Regions from separate parts of the Citrobacter sp. Cm046 genome, predicted to be linked through region 1. Evidence: predicted binding sites of a transcription regulator. Region 1 holds the regulator's gene; each other region holds the start of a gene.
What was found. The regulator CRP, encoded in region 1, controls carbon source genes, mostly activating them, when cyclic AMP is high. The targets are predictions, from matches to a motif close to ATGTGANNNNNNTCACAT.

Region 2: the regulator CRP is predicted to act here: its motif matches at 2,132-2,149, upstream of rhaB (rhamnulokinase).
Region 3: the regulator CRP is predicted to act here: its motif matches at 1,268-1,285, upstream of OGX98_RS00375 (YjcB family protein).
Region 4: the regulator CRP is predicted to act here: its motif matches at 1,746-1,763, upstream of mlc (sugar metabolism global transcriptional regulator Mlc).

What each region holds. Positions count from the first base shown of each region.
Region 1 is NZ_JAOWGP010000026.1:17,210-21,471, reverse strand. It holds gene OGX98_RS01010 (YccS/YhfK family putative transporter) at 1-1,277, opposite strand, end outside; gene crp (cAMP-activated global transcriptional regulator CRP) at 1,329-1,961, opposite strand; gene OGX98_RS01000 (OsmC family protein) at 2,271-2,678, shown strand; gene OGX98_RS00995 (phosphoribulokinase) at 2,766-3,635, opposite strand; gene OGX98_RS00990 (YheU family protein) at 3,690-3,908, opposite strand; partial or broken gene OGX98_RS00985 (hydrolase) at 3,905-4,262, opposite strand, start outside.
Region 2 is NZ_JAOWGP010000041.1:54,516-58,777, forward strand. It holds gene rhaA (L-rhamnose isomerase) at 1-557, opposite strand, end outside; gene rhaB (rhamnulokinase) at 554-2,023, opposite strand; gene rhaS (HTH-type transcriptional activator RhaS) at 2,327-3,175, shown strand; gene rhaR (HTH-type transcriptional activator RhaR) at 3,327-4,175, shown strand; gene rhaT (L-rhamnose/proton symporter RhaT) at 4,172-4,262, opposite strand, start outside.
Region 3 is NZ_JAOWGP010000007.1:71,372-75,633, reverse strand. It holds gene pdeC (cyclic di-3',5'-guanosine monophosphate phosphodiesterase PdeC) at 1-856, opposite strand, end outside; gene OGX98_RS00375 (YjcB family protein) at 1,406-1,687, shown strand; gene fecI (ferric citrate uptake sigma factor FecI) at 1,840-2,358, shown strand; gene fecR (ferric citrate uptake sigma factor regulator FecR) at 2,355-3,311, shown strand; gene fecA (TonB-dependent Fe(3+) dicitrate receptor FecA) at 3,406-4,262, shown strand, end outside.
Region 4 is NZ_JAOWGP010000038.1:22,202-26,463, forward strand. It holds gene bioD (dethiobiotin synthase) at 1-312, opposite strand, end outside; gene mlc (sugar metabolism global transcriptional regulator Mlc) at 437-1,657, opposite strand; gene ynfL (multidrug efflux transcriptional activator YnfL/SxtR(Kp)) at 1,786-2,685, opposite strand; gene ynfM (multidrug efflux MFS transporter YnfM/SxtP(Kp)) at 2,792-4,045, shown strand; gene OGX98_RS10815 (CPBP family intramembrane glutamic endopeptidase) at 4,093-4,262, opposite strand, start outside.

The DNA.
Region 1 (4,262 bases):
CCAGCGATGATAAGCCCAACGAGAGTACCTGCCGAGCGATGCAGAATACGCACCCGGGTTGCGCCGTAGCCATTTTGCGTGACGAACAATATCGTCATCAGGATCCAGTATGGTTTTGGCAAATGTAAGGCGCTACCCATCAGGCTGGCGATACTTAACATGACGCTGATACGCCCCGCATTACGCAGCGCAGGGGATTTAAACGACAAATAGCTTTTCAGAGCAGGGAGCAACGGCAATCGGCGCTGCTTATCAGCCATCAAATCCCGGGCATAAAGCGGGCGCTGGGTACGCAGAACGCGGGCAATGCGGCTAAAGTGCCAGTAGCAGAACTGTCCAACGGGATTATCCGGATGCTGCCTGGCAATTTTTTCCAGGGTGCCAATCTGCTTTTCCATTGAAAATCGCGTAGGCAAGCGGTGATACAAAATGTCATCTGCCAGCACTCGTAGTCGGGCGGCGACAGTTCGCGCATTCCAGCGAATCACCTGCTCTGCATGGCTGCGTTCGACCAGTTTCTGCACCTCTTCCGGTTGATGCAGGCTGACGGAAATATGCTCCTGTAAATCCAGAGCCTCCTGAAAGGCACGCAGCAGGCGTTTGTACTCATTGTTGTGATGCGCCGACAGCATGTGCATCTGCTGATAACACTGGGTAATGAGATCGACTGCTTTCTGCTGGCGTACCAGCAGCGGAGGCAGCGCTTTTTCAGGATCGATGTGCTGGGTCAGCAGACTGTATTTAGCCTCACAGTAATCGGCCAGTTCGCGGTATAGCAGGCTGAGTGATTCACGTAGCGGCTGCTCGCGCCACAGCCAAAACCAGAACCAGTTGAACAGACCGTACCACAATGTACCCAGCGCATAGATTAACAGTGGCTCCCAGACGGGCATGTTCCCGGCAAGGCTAAGCGTGAAAATTGCAGCAATGAGCGAGGCGGGCAACAATCGTGCATGCAGAGGACTTAACTCTGCAGTTACGCCGAGAATAAGCGTCAGGCCGGTGAGGATCAGCGGTAACGGTATGGTCTGCGCCAGCAGTAGTTGCATGATCAAACTGCATCCGGCAAACAGCGACGCACCAATAATTAAGCGTTTAAAAAAGCGTTTATGTGGGGTGTCAAGACCGGCAATGTTGCAGCAGGCTGGGACGAGGGAGAAAAGCAGCCCCAGATGTAGTTGACCGATGATAAGACCGACACCCACAGGTAAACACAGCACCAGCGTCTGTCGTAGTGCGTAGTTGATCTCGGGGTGATAAATCAGTCTTCGCCACATCAGTGTAAACAAAAATGGCGCATTACTGAGTAACGCGCCATTTTGGCGGAATTAACGTGTGCCGTAAACGACGATGGTTTTACCGTGCGCGGAGATCAGGTTTTGATCTTCCAGCATCTTCAGGATGCGACCAACGGTTTCACGGGAGCAACCCACGATCTGGCCAATTTCCTGACGGGTGATTTTGATCTGCATGCCGTCCGGGTGAGTCATCGCATCAGGTTGTTTCGCCAGGTTCAACAGCGTCTGGGCGATACGGCCTGTCACGTCGAGGAAGGCAAGGTTACCCACTTTCTCGGACGTAACTTGCAGACGACGAGCCATCTGGGAAGACAGACGCATCAGAATATCCGGGTTCACCTGGATTAACTGACGGAATTTTTTGTATGAAATTTCAGCGACTTCACATGCGGTTTTAGCTCGTACCCAGGCGCTACGTTCCTGGCCTTCTTCGAACAGGCCCAGTTCGCCAATAAAATCGCCCTGATTCAGATAAGAGAGGATCATTTCCTTCCCTTCTTCATCTTTGATCAGCACTGCCACTGAGCCTTTAACGATGTAATACAACGTTTCCGCTTTTTCACCCTGGTGAATCAGCGTGCTCTTCGATGGGTACTTATGAATATGGCAATGAGACAAGAACCATTCGAGAGTCGGGTCTGTTTGCGGTTTGCCAAGCACCATGCGCGGTTATCCTCTGTTATAAGCTGTCTCCAGAGCCAGAAAACGACGCTGCCTCTGGGGTTGCAAAAATGTGCTTCCCGCTACCTGGGAAGGGGGCTGCTAAAAAGTGCACTGCAGCCTGTAATGTGATGTCCTCTGCATACATGCAGTACGTCATTGTATTACTGTAGCATCCCGACTGTTTTAGCATAGCTTTCGCCGTGTGTCTCCTGGTGTCTCGCTTCAGCATGACGCAGGTCGCCTTCCGTTGCGAGAATTGTTATGTGCGCGTAATCTGTCAGGAAAATTGAAACATTGGAGTTACGAAATATGCAAGCGCGTGTAAAGTGGGTTGAGGGGTTAACCTTCCTTGGTGAGTCCGCCTCTGGCCACCAAATTCTGATGGACGGTAACTCCGGTGATAAAGCGCCGAGCCCGATGGAAATGGTGTTAATGGCTGCGGGTGGTTGCAGCGCAATTGATGTGGTGTCGATCCTGCAAAAGGGTCGCCAGGATGTGACCAACTGTGAAGTGAAACTCACCTCTGAACGTCGTGAAGAAGCACCGCGTCTTTTTACCCATATCAATCTGCATTTCATTGTCACCGGCCATGACCTGAAAGATGCCTCCGTGTCCCGCGCGGTAGATCTTTCGGCTGAGAAATATTGCTCCGTGGCGTTGATGCTGGAAAAAGCGGTGAATATCACCCATTCCTATGAAGTGATTGCTGCTTCGTAATGCACGCCTGATGGCGTCATACTTATCAGGCCTGCATGATGTAAACCCGTAGGCCGGATAAGGCATCAGCCGCCATCCGGCAACACTTCACTCGATCCTCTTTCCTTCCATCAGTCGTTGCACTAACGGCAGCATGATCAATTCCATTGCCAGCCCCATCTTGCCACCCGGTACGACTAACGTATTGATGTGGGAGATGAATGAACCCTGCAGCATCGCCAGCAACCAGGGATAATCGATCCCTTCCAGGTTGCGGAAATGAATCACCACAAAGCTCTCATCCAGTGACGGAATACTCTTGGCCGCAAAGGGATTGGAGGTGTCGACAGTTGGCACACGCTGGAAGTTAATATGCGTGCGGGAAAACTGTGGAGTGATGTAATTGATGTAGTCGTCCATTGAACGCACGACCGAGTCCATCACCGCTTCACGTGAGTGTCCGCGCTCGCTGGTATCACGGGTCAGTTTCTGAATCCATTCCAGGTTGACGATTGGCACAACGCCAACCAGCAGGTCGACATGTCGCGCCACATTTTGTTGCGGAGTAACGACACCGCCGTGCAGTCCTTCGTAGAACAGAACGTCAGTCGGCTCAGGTAGTGGTTGCCAGGGGGTAAACGTACCTGGAACCTGGTTCCACGGAACGGCTTCGTCGTAAGTGTGCAGATATTTACGCGACTGGCCTTTTCCTGCCTGACCATACTCAATGAAGGTTTGTTCTAACAGGCCGAAGTCATTGGCTTCGGGGCCGAAATAGCTGATATGCCGTCCGGCATCGCGCGCTTTGCGGATCGCCATGTCCATTTCCGGGCGGGTATAGCGATGAAAACTGTCACCTTCCACCTCGGCAGCACGCAGATTTAACTGCGCGAAAATTTTACGAAACGCGAGGCTGGTGGTGGTGGTCCCCGCGCCGCTGGATCCTGTTACCGCAATCACCGGATGTTTGGCAGACATAACAACTCCATAAATAGGTTGGTTTTTTTATTATAGTCAGCCGTCGGCAGCGGATTACTCGTGAAGCTGTTTCCTCGGCATAATGTTGACCGTTTCATGCAGTTCGGACCACACCAGCACGGCTTCACCAGATTGTAGTTGGCGTTTGACGTCGGCGACTTTTTGTTCGAGCGAGCGTTCATGTTCACCATAATCGGTGCCTTCACGCAAGACAAAGCTTTCAATCAGGTTGTCCAGTGCTTCCGGGGAGATATCCTGCCACGGGATCATCATGATGACGCCTCCAGGTATGTTGTCAGCCAGTCTGGGATACGGGACTCCAGCCACATCTCAGGATGGCGCAATGTGCCACCAATAAATCCGACGTGTCCGCCGTGTTCGGTTAACTGATATTCCACCTGCGATGGCAGGTTTTCCGGTTTGGGGATCACATGATGATCCATAAAAGGATCGTCTTTGGCATGAATAATCAGCGTCGGTTTGGCGATCTGATTCAATAACGGCATGGCACTACACTGACGATAATAGTCTATAGCATCGGCAAAACCGTGGATTTTGGCGGTGATGAGATCGTCAAAATCGCGAATGCGGCGCAGGGATTTCAGTTGCGCCAGACTGACCGGCAGT
Region 2 (4,262 bases), on a different contig from region 1:
ATCCAGATGTTCATCACCGATGGTGTTCCCAATTGCTCGCCGAAATAGGCCGAAATGCGGCGGCTGGCTTTGCAGTGGTCAATCCAGAACTGACGGATGCTGTCGTCAGCATGTGCCAGCGTGAAGCCGTCGGCACTCAGCGGGTGAGAGAAACAGGATGGGTTGAAGTCCAGGCCTAACTGGTTTGCTTTCGCCCATTCAACCCAGTTTTTAAAGTGTTCGGGTTTGATTTGGTCACGGGCAACTGGCGTATCGGATTCCAGATAGATAGCATGCAGGTTCAGACGTTTTGGACCAGGGATCAGGCTCAGCGCCTGCTCCAGATCGGCACGTAGTTCGACGGCATTACGCGCTTTGCCCGGATAGTTGCCGGTAGCCTGAATACCGCCCGTGAGCGAACCTTCCGGGTTTTCGAATCCAGCGACATCATCGCCCTGCCAGCAGTGCATAGAGACTGGCAGGCGATCGAGCTGGCGTAATGCCTCTTCGACATCGATACCTACCGCTGCAAAACGTAGTTTTGCCAGTTCCCAGGCTTGTTCAAGTTGAGTGGTCATGCGCAAAGCTCCTTTGTCTGTCGTATTGATTGAAACTGCGCCTGGTAGCGGGCAATTTCACTTTCAGGATTTGGAATGAAGGTCGTCAGGTCATAGTTGGCTATCACTAGCTGGCGGAAATCATCGACGTTGTTCAGCTCGTCCAGCGTCATCAGTTGAACGCCAATATTGCCGAGGGTAGAGGCTTCAATTGGCCCGGACATGACGCGGATACCGCAAGCATCAGCGCAAAGTTGGTTGAGTAACGCGTTCTGGCAGCCGCCGCCGACAATATGTAATTGGCTGAATGCCTCACCCCGAAGGTCCGCCAGTTCCTGCAGGACGTTGGCGTACAGCAATGCCAGGCTGTCGAAAATGCAGCGAGCCAGTTCAGCGTCTTGCGTGGGAACGGCCTGGCCTGCTTCGCGGCATGCCGCCTGAATTTCCGCGCACATATCGTCAGGATTGATAAAGCGGTCGTCGTTAGGGTTTATCAGGGAACGGCAGGCCGGTGAGGCTTGCGTTTGGGCGATAAGCGCCGTCAGGTCGGTGATGTTCCGTTCTTTTAACACGCGCTGGAGCAGCCACAGCCCCATGATATTTTTCAGCACGCGGTAGCGTCCTTCCGCACCGCCTTCGTTAGTGATATTGGCTGCCAGCGCCGTATCGTTGGTATACGGTGTTCTGCTCTCAAACCCCATCAGTGACCAGGTGCCTGAAGAGAGATACGCGCTGTTTTGATCGGCCAGCGGTGACGCGATCACCGCACTGGCAGTGTCGTGGCTGGCGACGGCAACCACAGGGATTTGATTTTTCTGCGGGCAAATCCAGTTGCCGATAACGTTCCCCGGATGTGTGGGACGACCGAACCAGGATTTTGCTGCACCGGTCCAGGCCAGCAGAGTGTCATCCCAGTCGTCGGTGTTGATATTGACTAACTGGGTGGTTGTGGCGTTGGTGTATTCCCAGTTCAGTTCACCGGTCAGGCGATAGCTGAAGTAATCGGGGATCAGCAAGGCATGGGCCACCAGGGAGACCCGTTCTGGCTGTTGTTCTGTCAGGGCACGGAGCTGATACAAGGTGTTGAAGGGGAGAAACTGAATACCGCTACGGCGATAGATCTCGCTTTTGCCAAGCTGCGCCATGGCATGTGCCATAACGCCCGTTGTGCGGCTGTCGCGATAAGAGACGGGGAGTCCGACACGCTGACCGTTTTTGCCGATCAGAACGTAATCCACGCCCCAGGTATCAATTCCGATGCTGTCTATCCGAATGCCTTCATCGCAGACTTTCTTCAGACCAAGGCGAATGTCGTTTTCCAGGCTGTCGATGTCCCAGGTGTCGAAACCGTCTGTTTTTTGCAGACAGTTAACGAAGCGATGGATTTCACGCAGCGTCAGGGTGCGGTGTTCACTGTCGTAACGCGCCAGCATTACGCGTCCACTGGATGCGCCGAGATCGACAGCGACACAATGGCGAAGAGTCATAGCGAGGTCCTTCTGAGTTTTATTACGCTCAGTCTAAGAACTCCCGGAAAGGTGTACCTTCTTGTTAGTGACAGCCTCAATAAGCGGCTGGCAGCCTGGCAAAGGTGAACGTGATGGTGTTCACAATTCCTGGTAATGGAGGTGATTTTGCCTGGTGTGACCCCTTCCGCAATTCCCGTTTTTTCCCACTATTTCTTGAAGAATTAACTCTGTTTACGCGCTTTGGCGTCAAAAATTTAAGGTGAGGGTGGTAACCCTTAATTACTATTCAGCCATGTTCATTTGATCGGGAAGGATGTCATCATGACCGTACTGCATTGCGTGGATTTTTTTCCGACAGGTAAAGCAACCCTCACGATTGAACCGCGGCTTCCTCAGTCAGCATTCCCTGAGCATCACCATGATTTTCATGAAATTGTGGTGGTTGAGCATGGGACAGGTATCCATGTGTTCAACGGACAGCCCTACACCATCAGCGGCGGAACAGTCTGTTTTGTCCGCGATCATGACAGACACTTATATGAACATACTGACAACCTGTGTCTGACAAATATTCTGTATCGTTCCCCGGATGCGTTTCAGTTTCTGGCCGGACTGAATCAGCTTTTGCCCCAGGAACTGAACGGTCAGTATCCGTCCCACTGGCGGATAAATCAGGGCGTGTTGCAACAGGTTCGTTTGCTGGTGGGGCAGATGGAAAAACTCGGTGATGAGATGGACACGCCGTCGGCGGCAAATCGCGAGATCCTGTTTATGCAACTGCTGGTGTTGTTACGCAAAAGTAGCCTGATGGAAGTGGCTACAGATAATGATGCGCGGCTTAATCAGCTGATGGCGTGGCTGGAAGATCACTTTGCCGATGAGGTGTGCTGGGAAGCGGTAGCCGAAAAGTTTTCGCTCTCTTTACGCACTATGCACCGCCAGCTTAAACAGCAAACCGGATTGACGCCACAGCGCTATCTTAATCGTCTGCGGCTCATTAAGGCCCGGCATTTATTACGCCACAGCGATGATAGTGTTACGGACATCGCTTATCGCTGTGGTTTTGGCGACAGTAACCACTTTTCGACGCTGTTTCGCCGGGAGTTCGACTGGTCGCCACGCGATATTCGCCAGGGACGTGACCGCACTGCGGGAAGCAGCCTCCAGTAACGCGAATGCTATCAACGTTTTTTGCCGCCAGTTCTCAGATAATCACGTTCCTTAACGCCGGATGACAGTTTCGTCTTATCCGGCTTACAAGGGCGCAGTGTCGGCCTGATAAGCGTATCGCCATCAGGCAACAAAGCATCGAGGTGGTACGGTGACTGAGCGGTTAATTCTTCTAAAGTCAGACTTTTTTGCCAATGCCCGGCAGGCGGTCGCCGTTGCCGATCGCTATCCGCAAAACGTCTTTGCTGAGCACACCCATGAGTTTTGCGAACTGGTTATGGTCTGGCGAGGCAATGGCCTGCATGTTCTCAACGATCGCCCGTACCGCATCACCCGTGGCGATCTGTTTTATATTCGTGCTGAAGATAAACACTCCTACACCTCAGTTAACGACCTCGTTTTGCAGAATATTATCTACTGCCCGGAACGGCTGACGTTGAATCTGGGCTGGGAAAGCGCGATCCCAGGATTTAATGACTCGGCGGGACAGCCGCACTGGCGACTGGGCAGCGCCGGGATGACCCAAGCCCGGCAGGTCATTAGCCAGCTTGAGCATGAGAGCCATCAACGCGACCCGCAGGCTTTTGACCTGGCAGAGCTGTTATTTGGACAACTGGTGATGATCCTAAAACGGCATCGTTATGCCACGGACACGCTTCCGGCGACATCAAGCGAAACGCTGCTGGATAAACTGATCACCGCTCTGGCCGGGAGCCATGAACACGCCTTTGAACTGGACAAATTTTGCGACCGTGAGCAGTGCAGCGAACGTGTTTTGCGCCAGCAGTTTCGTAACCAGACAGGAATGACTATCAACCAGTACCTCCGGCAAGTGCGAATTTGCCATGCTCAGTATCTGCTTCAGCATAGTCGGTTGATGATCAGTGAAATTTCTATGCGCTGTGGCTTTGAGGACAGTAACTATTTTTCGGTGGTGTTCACACGGGAAACCGGGATGACGCCCAGCCAGTGGCGTCATCTCGGTAATCAAAACGATTAGCTTGCCATTCCCATACCGACAATATTGGCCGCGACGATAATCACCACGCAACCGAGGCTTAGCACGCTGACCGGATGTCGGCCCGCA
Region 3 (4,262 bases), on a different contig from region 1:
GACAAAGCTGACGTTTTTTGATCGCGCGTTTTAACAGGCGGCGGGGAGAGTAGTATTGCTGACGCGTACGCCACCACATTAACAGTATCAGAATGCTGCTAATTGCCCCGAAGGGAAGTGTTAACGCAGCTTCATGATAGAAATTTTGAATTACGCGATCGCCTGTCGTCGACACAATAATCGCAATTGGCCGCTTTTCAGAACGAACGATGGTATAGAAGCGATTACCTTGCTGGAACGTAGAGGCTGCGCCGCGCACCAACGGCAATAATTGCGCAACGTTTACCCCTTCACTTGCAGAGAAGAAGGAATCCGTAACCGTATCATATACTCCCCAGGCCAGACCTGGATCGTCTGACATTACCTCGCTGTAAGATAATGGATTGATAACGACAACGTAGTTTCCCCTTTGCATATACGTCATTCTGTAGCCGGAGAAAAAAGGCGTATCGCGATAGTAATAGATGGAGATGTCCGGTGTACGCTTATAGTCAGCGGTCGGCATAATATACGAGGCAGGGGGTACTAACGATGTGGAGCACAAAAAACGATCAGCCTGCGCATAAATTAGCTCACTGATATATAAGCGACCGCGAATAATATTCAGCATGCTTTTCTGATGTTCAGGGGTACACATCTTCCCTTGATACAGTTGGGCCATATCGCGAGCTAAATCAGCCTGCTGGATCACCAGTTCCGTTTTATTTAACACCAGTTGAGCAAAAGAGCGGAGTTGATTGCGGGTTTCGGACATTGCCCTCAAGTGAGCAAACCATAACGCCAGTACCACGGGGAGCATTACCACCATGAACGTTCCGAGGAGCCTCAGCGTCTTGCGTCGCGCACTGTGAGTCATGTCAGCCCTATTTCCCTGTATCGTATATGCCAGTACCCATCAAGGCAGGATGCTATAAACACCAGCTAGCTAAGTTGCATGAATCTATCAGTATTAGCAACAGACTTCTCTATGTAAAAGTCTGATATTAGTTGATGATGATATTATTTTTCCGTAAGCCAAACTTAGAGTTTAGCTTATTCAGGAACAACATTATCCAGAAGTCGTAATGTTTTATGGGCGTAATACTGGCTGCATAAAAAAAACACATTAAAAAATTTAAAGATTAATTTAGGATAAAGATAACAGGCAGTATGAATGCATCTTATATTGTGAATACTTTATTATCTGCTCGCTCTCAATATAACCACAATTTTAGCATGGCTATAAGCCGACAAAAATAGCGTTCAACACTGGTGAACAAACGAGCACATGTGATATAGTTCACAAAAATCATGTAACAGAAACAACGTTTCATTCATGTAAATGCCCGTCGATAGCCAGAGAGCCACACCCCCTGTGAATCCCCCCGCGCTGTCCTGGGCATCAGATTTTCTGAGGACATTTTTCATGGCAACAATAACAACTGGCGTGGTTCTTCTGCGGTGGCAACTGCTCAGCGCGGTGCTCATGTTTTTAGCCAGTATGCTCAATATTCGGTTTCGTAAATCAGATTATATTGGTCTGGCTGTCATCAGCAGCGGTTTAGGGGTTGTTTTTGCCTGCTGGTTTGCGACCGGATTACTTGGTATCACTCTGGTGGATGTCTCTGCTATCTGGAAGAACATCGAATCTGTAATGGTGGAAGTAATGAGCCATACACCACCAGACTGGCCGATGGTACTGACCTGACCCCAATGAGCCTCCTGCATGGAGGCTTTTTATTACCCACAAAATCAGTCAATTATTCTCTCTCATGTACAAATTCCTCCGCCAACATTGAAATGATAACCATTCTCATATTAACATGCCGCCGTGATGATTAACTGTTGAAACTATCGGCCATGTCTAATCCTGCTCAGTGCGCCCCTCTCTCGTTTGAATCGTTGTACCGTGCGCATCACGGTTGGTTAACCCACTGGCTGACGCGAAAATTACAATCAGCATTCGATGCCGATGATGTCGCTCAGGATACTTTTCTACGTGTTATCAATGGTGAGTCACTCGCCGCCATTCGCGATCCAAAATCATTTTTATGCACCATCGCTAAGCGGGTAATGATCGACCTGTTCCGCCGTAATGCACTGGAAAGAGCGTATCTGGAGATGCTCGCACAGTTACCCGAAGCGCTGGCACCTTCTGCAGAAGAAAAGCAGTCTCATCTTGAAACGTTACAACTTGTTGACCAGATGCTGGACGGACTGAGCACCAAAGCCAGATATGCCTTCCTGCTTTCTCAACTCGATGGTCTTACTTATAGCGATATCGCGCAGCGACTGAGCGTATCGGTAAGCTCGGTGAAAAAGTACGTCGCTAAAGCCACTGAGCACTGCCTGCTGTTCCGTCTGGAGCACGACCTGTGAAAACAACACTTACCGATTCCCGTCGCCAGGCATTACGTTCAGCCTCTCACTGGTACGCTGTACTGACCGGTGAACGTGTCAGCCCTCAGCAGGAAGCCCGCTGGCAACAATGGTATGAACAGGACAGAGATCACCAGTGGGCATGGCAGCAGGTTGAAAATCTGCGTTGCCAGATGAACAGCGTACCAGGAAACCTTGCCAGTCGGACGTTGAATGATACCCGCCTGACTCGTCGCCATGTGCTGAAAGGCTTGCTGATCCTCGCCTGTGCAGGAAGCGGCTGGTCGCTCTGGCACTCAGAAACAGGGGAAGGGTTACGCGCGGATTACCGGACCGCGAAAGGGCAAATCCAGCGACAAAAACTGCAAGATGGCACTCTACTTTCACTGAATACCGACAGCGCAGTAAACGTAAAATTTGACGATCAGCAACGCCTGGTACGCCTGTGGTACGGTGAAATTGCAATTACCACCGGGAAAGATGATCTACAGCGCCCCTTCCGTGTACAGACGCGTCAGGGGCAACTCACCGCACTGGGTACAGAATTTACTGTTACCCAACTGAGCGATGAAACGCACCTTAGCGTCCATCAGCATGCGGTTGAAGTGCGTCTTGCCAGCGATCCCCACCAAATACGGGTGATCCAGCAGGGTGAAATGCTGGTTTTCAGCGCATCACAATTTGGTCATGTACAGCCGCTTAATAACGAATCAGCGAGTTGGACGCAAGGCGTGCTCAGCTTCAGCGACAAACCACTGGAAGACGTTATTACCACTCTCTCTCGCTATCGCCCCGGCATTCTGCGCTGCGATCCTGCCATCGCCGGATTACGTCTGACAGGAACTTTTCCATTAGGAAATACTGATGCAGTGCTGAATGCGATAGCCAAAACACTCCCCGTTAAAATTCAGTTTGTTACCCGCTATTGGGTCACTCTCAGCCCCATCAGTTAAACGATAACGAAAAAAATTATCATTTCCATTGTCCCTTTTCCTCTGGTCGTTCGACTTCATTAATGAAAATACAAAATAATATGATGGAGACGTGATGGCCTTTCATAACACAGCATCTCTGGGGATGTGGATTCGTTTAAGCCTGCTCCCGCTCGCCGGGCTGGCTTCGCTCCCTGCAATCGCGACACAATTTAATATTGCCGCAGGGGATTTAGACAAAGCGCTGAACCAGTACGCTACGCGCAGCGGTATTATTCTGTCGGTTGATGCCTCGCTGACGCGCGGCAAACACAGCGATGGTCTGCAAGGGGACTTTAATCTCGACGAGGGTCTGCATGCGCTATTAAAAGGCAGTGGCCTGCAGGAGAAATCGCTCGGAGATAACACCTGGACGCTGGAACCCGCCCCCGTTGCGACTGAAGACTCATTGACTGTGGTCGGCGACTGGCTGGGCGATGCCCGTGAAAACGACGTCTTTGAACATGCCGGAGCACGTGACGTTATCCGCCGCGATGATTTTATCAAAACCGGTGCAACGACAATGCGCGAAGCGCTTAACCGTATTCCTGGCGTCAACGCCCCAGAAAATAACGGTACCGGCAGCCACGATCTGGCAATGAACTTCGGCATTCGCGGCCTCAACCCACGCCTGGCAAGCCGTTCAACGGTGCTTATGGACGGCATCCCCGTTCCGTTTGCCCCCTACGGTCAACCACAACTCTCGCTAGCACCGGTCTCTCTGGGCAATATGGATGCCATTGATGTGGTTCGCGGCGGCGGCGCGGTGCGCTATGGACCGCAAAGTGTCGGCGGCGTAGTGAACTTCGTCACCCGCGCGATCCCACAAGACTTCGGTATTGAAGCCGGGACGGAGGGGCAACTGAGTCCAACCTCATCACAAAATAATCCGAAAGAAACGCACAATCTGATGATTGGCGGCACGGCAGATAA
Region 4 (4,262 bases), on a different contig from region 1:
CTCGCTCAGACTCGCAAGCCCGTTTGACAACAAGGTGTAATTGACAGGCCCGCTATGTGCCACGCTACTTTCGTCTTCGCTCAGAGCAATAGGGTTGATTGCCTCGTAAGGCAATTCAATTGAAGAAACACTTTGCAGCACCAGCGCATCTTTATTGCGCATACCTTCAGGTGTTTCTTTGCTTCCTTTGGCCACAGGTTTATAACCCGCAACACTTTTACCACCTGACGCTAACGCTTGTAGTAATGCGCGGGAAACCACTGTCTTCCCAACAGAAGTGTCTGTACCTGTAATAAAGAAACGCTTCAGCATCACTAACTCCACCGTTATGCTTCGAAATATAAGCCAGGAAAATAAAACAGTGGAGAAAGTCTAAGGTATGAGAGCCAGGACCAGCTTGAGATAGCGCAATTTTTCGTACGACAGTTAAAAAATGTTAACCCTGTAATAGACGAATCAACAAAGAACCGTTATACATCGCGTCCTTCACGAGCGCGGCCCCCGCCATTGTCCCTTGATTAGTAAATTGCGTACTCTCTACAACAATGTGTCGACTGTATGCCGGAAGCGCCTGCTGACGAATGCAGTCAGCAATAGTCGGGAACAATATATCTGCTGCTTTACTGAGCGGAGATCCAATAAGAATCTTTTGCGGATTGAACAAGTTCACCATAATGGCCAGAATTCGACCAACATGGGTGCCGACGCCGCTAATGATATCTTTCGCTAATAAATCGCCTTGCATGGCTGCCAGACACAGTGAGTCCACCGTCAGCGGTTGTCCGTGCAGTGAGGAACTCATCGACTGCTTAAGTCGTACCTGCGCCAGCTCAAGAACACTGTCAACACTGGCAATCGTTTCCAGACAACCATGGTTTCCGCAATAACACCGTTTCCCGTAAGGGTCGACCTGCGTATGGCCAATTTCGACCAGACTGCTACTCCCGGCATGCAGCAAATGACCGTCGGTGATCACCCCTGCACCCACATTGTGGTCAATCACCACCTGAATAACATCGCGGGCACCGCGCGAAGCGCCAAAAAGTGCCTCAGCCATGGTCCAGGCGCTGATATCGTGCTGAATGTACACTGGCACACCGGTGTGCTGCTCGAGGGCTTCGCCCAGCGGCATCTCTTTAACATCTTCGTAAAACGGCATGCGATGAACGATGCCATTTTCTGTATCGATGATTCCTGGTAAGGTGATAGCGATAGAGGTTAATCGCTCAAGCTTTTGCTGATGGCGGATAAAAAACTGATCGACCTGTGTAATAACACGAGTCAGCAGAGGAATCTCGGAGACAAGCGGCATTTCAAGGCAATCTTCAACCACCAGCTTGCTGCTGAGGTCGCGTAACGCAAGAAAAATCTCGCCACGACTGATACGAATCGATAAGTAGTGCCACGCTTCCGTTTCGACCACCAGACCAACGGCCGGACGCCCGCGACTCCCTGCTTCTTTTATTTCCAGTTCTTGCACCAGATGTGCTTCAAGCATTTCCCGAACAATTTTTGTAATACTGGCAGGCGCCAATTGTGCCAGGCGAGAGAGATCAATACGCGACACCGGTCCTAACTGATCAATCAGGCGATAAACTGCACCCGCATTGGTCTGTTTAATTTGATCGATATGCCCAGGCTGACTATCAGCAACCACCACTTACTCCCTTTATTTTCGCGCTCCGAAATAATCTGTAGGCTATGGTGAAGCACTTCAATGGCTCCCGTCAACTTTTTACTTAGCCGTGTGATTTACTGCACATTTTCACCCATTTTTAAACTAAATTAACCGCACTGAACGGCCGCTAAAAGCTGCTGGCGAAAGCGTTGCGCAGCGTAACTCTGCTCACGGTGTTTGGGCCACACCAGCCACATTTCAGACACGGCATCTTCTTCCGCAATGGGGATCCAACACATTTCATACAACTGCACGCGTTTAAATGAGGCTGGCAGAATGGAAACCCCTAATCCTGCGGCCACCAGTCCGATAATGGTCATGGCTTCCCCAACCTCCTGAGCGATGGTCGGCGTGAGGCCATAGCGACGCATCAGGCCAAGAATATCATCATACAGGCCGGTCCCCACATGCGGGTCAAAAAAGACAAACGGTTCATTCGCCAGTTCAGCCAGTGTGACAACCGGCTTTTGCGCCAAAGGATGTACACGAGGGATCATTGCCATCAGTGGTTCATGCAGGATGACCTCCCAGCTTAGCGTGTCAGGGAGTTGCGTATTACGCAGGAGTCCCAGATCCAGCGTCCCCTCATTGAGCGGAGCAATTTGCTCACGCGTATTCATTTCACGGGTTTGCATATGCACCGCGGGGTAGCACTGGCGAAAGAGAGACAGCGTATCTGAAACTGCTTTAATAAATGGTGCTGACGAGGTAAAGCCAATTCGCAGTTCCCCTGCTTCTCCCAGATGCAAACGCTCCGCTCTTGCCGCCGCCTCATTCACTAACCCCAGGATCTGTCGGCTGTCTGCCAGAAACTGCTTGCCTGCGGCTGTCAGGGCCACGCTACGATTTGTACGCGCCAGAAGACGTGCCCCAACTTGCTGTTCGAGGATTTGGATCTGTTGACTCAACGGAGGTTGTGAAATATTCAGCCTTGCCGCCGCACGGCCAAAATGAAGTTCTTCTGCAACCGCCACAAAGTAGCGCAGGTGACGCAATTCAATATTCATATTTTTAAAATATTATTTGAGATTATTAATATATTAGACAGAATATTGGGATTTTCATACCCTTAAGGCTGGTACTGTAGACGTAATGATTGAGCAAGGATTTCAAGTGAGTCGTACAACTATTGTCGATACCGCACCGGCAAGCGATATTGATAAACAAATTATCACCCCGCCGGATGGTTATATAAAACGCGGTACCTCCTCTTTTATGCGCGTCACACTGGCGCTCTTTTCTGCCGGACTGGCGACATTTGCTCTCCTCTATTGCGTGCAGCCCATACTGCCAGTGCTGTCGCATGAATTTGGGGTATCTCCAGCCAGTAGTAGTATTTCACTTTCTATCTCAACCGCGATGCTCGCTATTGGTTTACTGTTTACCGGTCCTCTTTCCGATGCAATTGGCCGCAAGCCGGTGATGGTGACCGCGCTGCTGTTAGCATCCTGCTGTACCCTGCTTTCGACAATGATGACCAGCTGGCACGGAATTTTAATCATGCGCGCGCTGATTGGTCTGTCACTAAGTGGCGTCGCAGCAGTAGGAATGACGTATCTCAGTGAGGAGATTCATCCCAGCTTTGTGGCCTTCTCGATGGGCTTATATATCAGTGGTAACTCGATTGGTGGCATGAGCGGTCGTTTGATCAGTGGCGTATTTACCGACTTTTTTAACTGGCGAATCGCGCTGGCAGCTATCGGTTGTTTTGCCCTGGCTTCCGCGCTGATGTTCTGGAAAATATTACCGGAATCCCGTCACTTCAGGCCCACATCGTTGCGACCTAAGACGCTGTTTATCAACTTCCGTTTGCACTGGCGTGACAGAGGTTTACCGCTGCTTTTCGCGGAAGGTTTCTTGTTGATGGGCTCATTCGTCACGCTGTTTAACTACATCGGCTATCGCCTGATGCTGTCTCCCTGGGAACTCAGCCAGGCGATTGTTGGGTTGCTGTCCGTCGCTTACCTGACCGGAACCTGGAGTTCGCCAAAAGCGGGTTCAATGACCACGCGTTATGGTCGTGGTCCGGTGATGTTGTTCTCAACAGGGGTGATGCTGTTTGGTCTGCTGATGACGTTATTCACGTCGCTATGGTTAATATTTGCCGGAATGTTGCTCTTTTCTGCGGGTTTCTTTGCGGCACATTCCGTGGCCAGCAGTTGGATCGGCCCACGGACTAAACGTGCTAAAGGCCAGGCCTCTTCACTGTATCTGTTCTCTTATTACCTGGGGTCGAGCATTGCAGGTACGCTGGGGGGTGTGTTCTGGCATAACTACGGCTGGAACGGCGTGGGCGGATTTATTGCGCTGATGCTGATCCTCGCCCTGCTCGTTGGCTCCTGCTTGCACCACCGATTACATGCATAAAATATGTTGCCCTGGGATGCAAAACATTACCAGGGCAGCAATATGGACTACGATGATGCCAGCATCGCCTGGGCTCCAATTTGCAGGCCAATAACCGTACCATTCATCAGAATATGCAGCACTATCGGCATCAGAATTCCGTTGCTTTTTATTCTGGCAATGATCAACACCAGCGAAACAATAAACAGCAGCAGTAGCGTTCTCATGTCCATATACT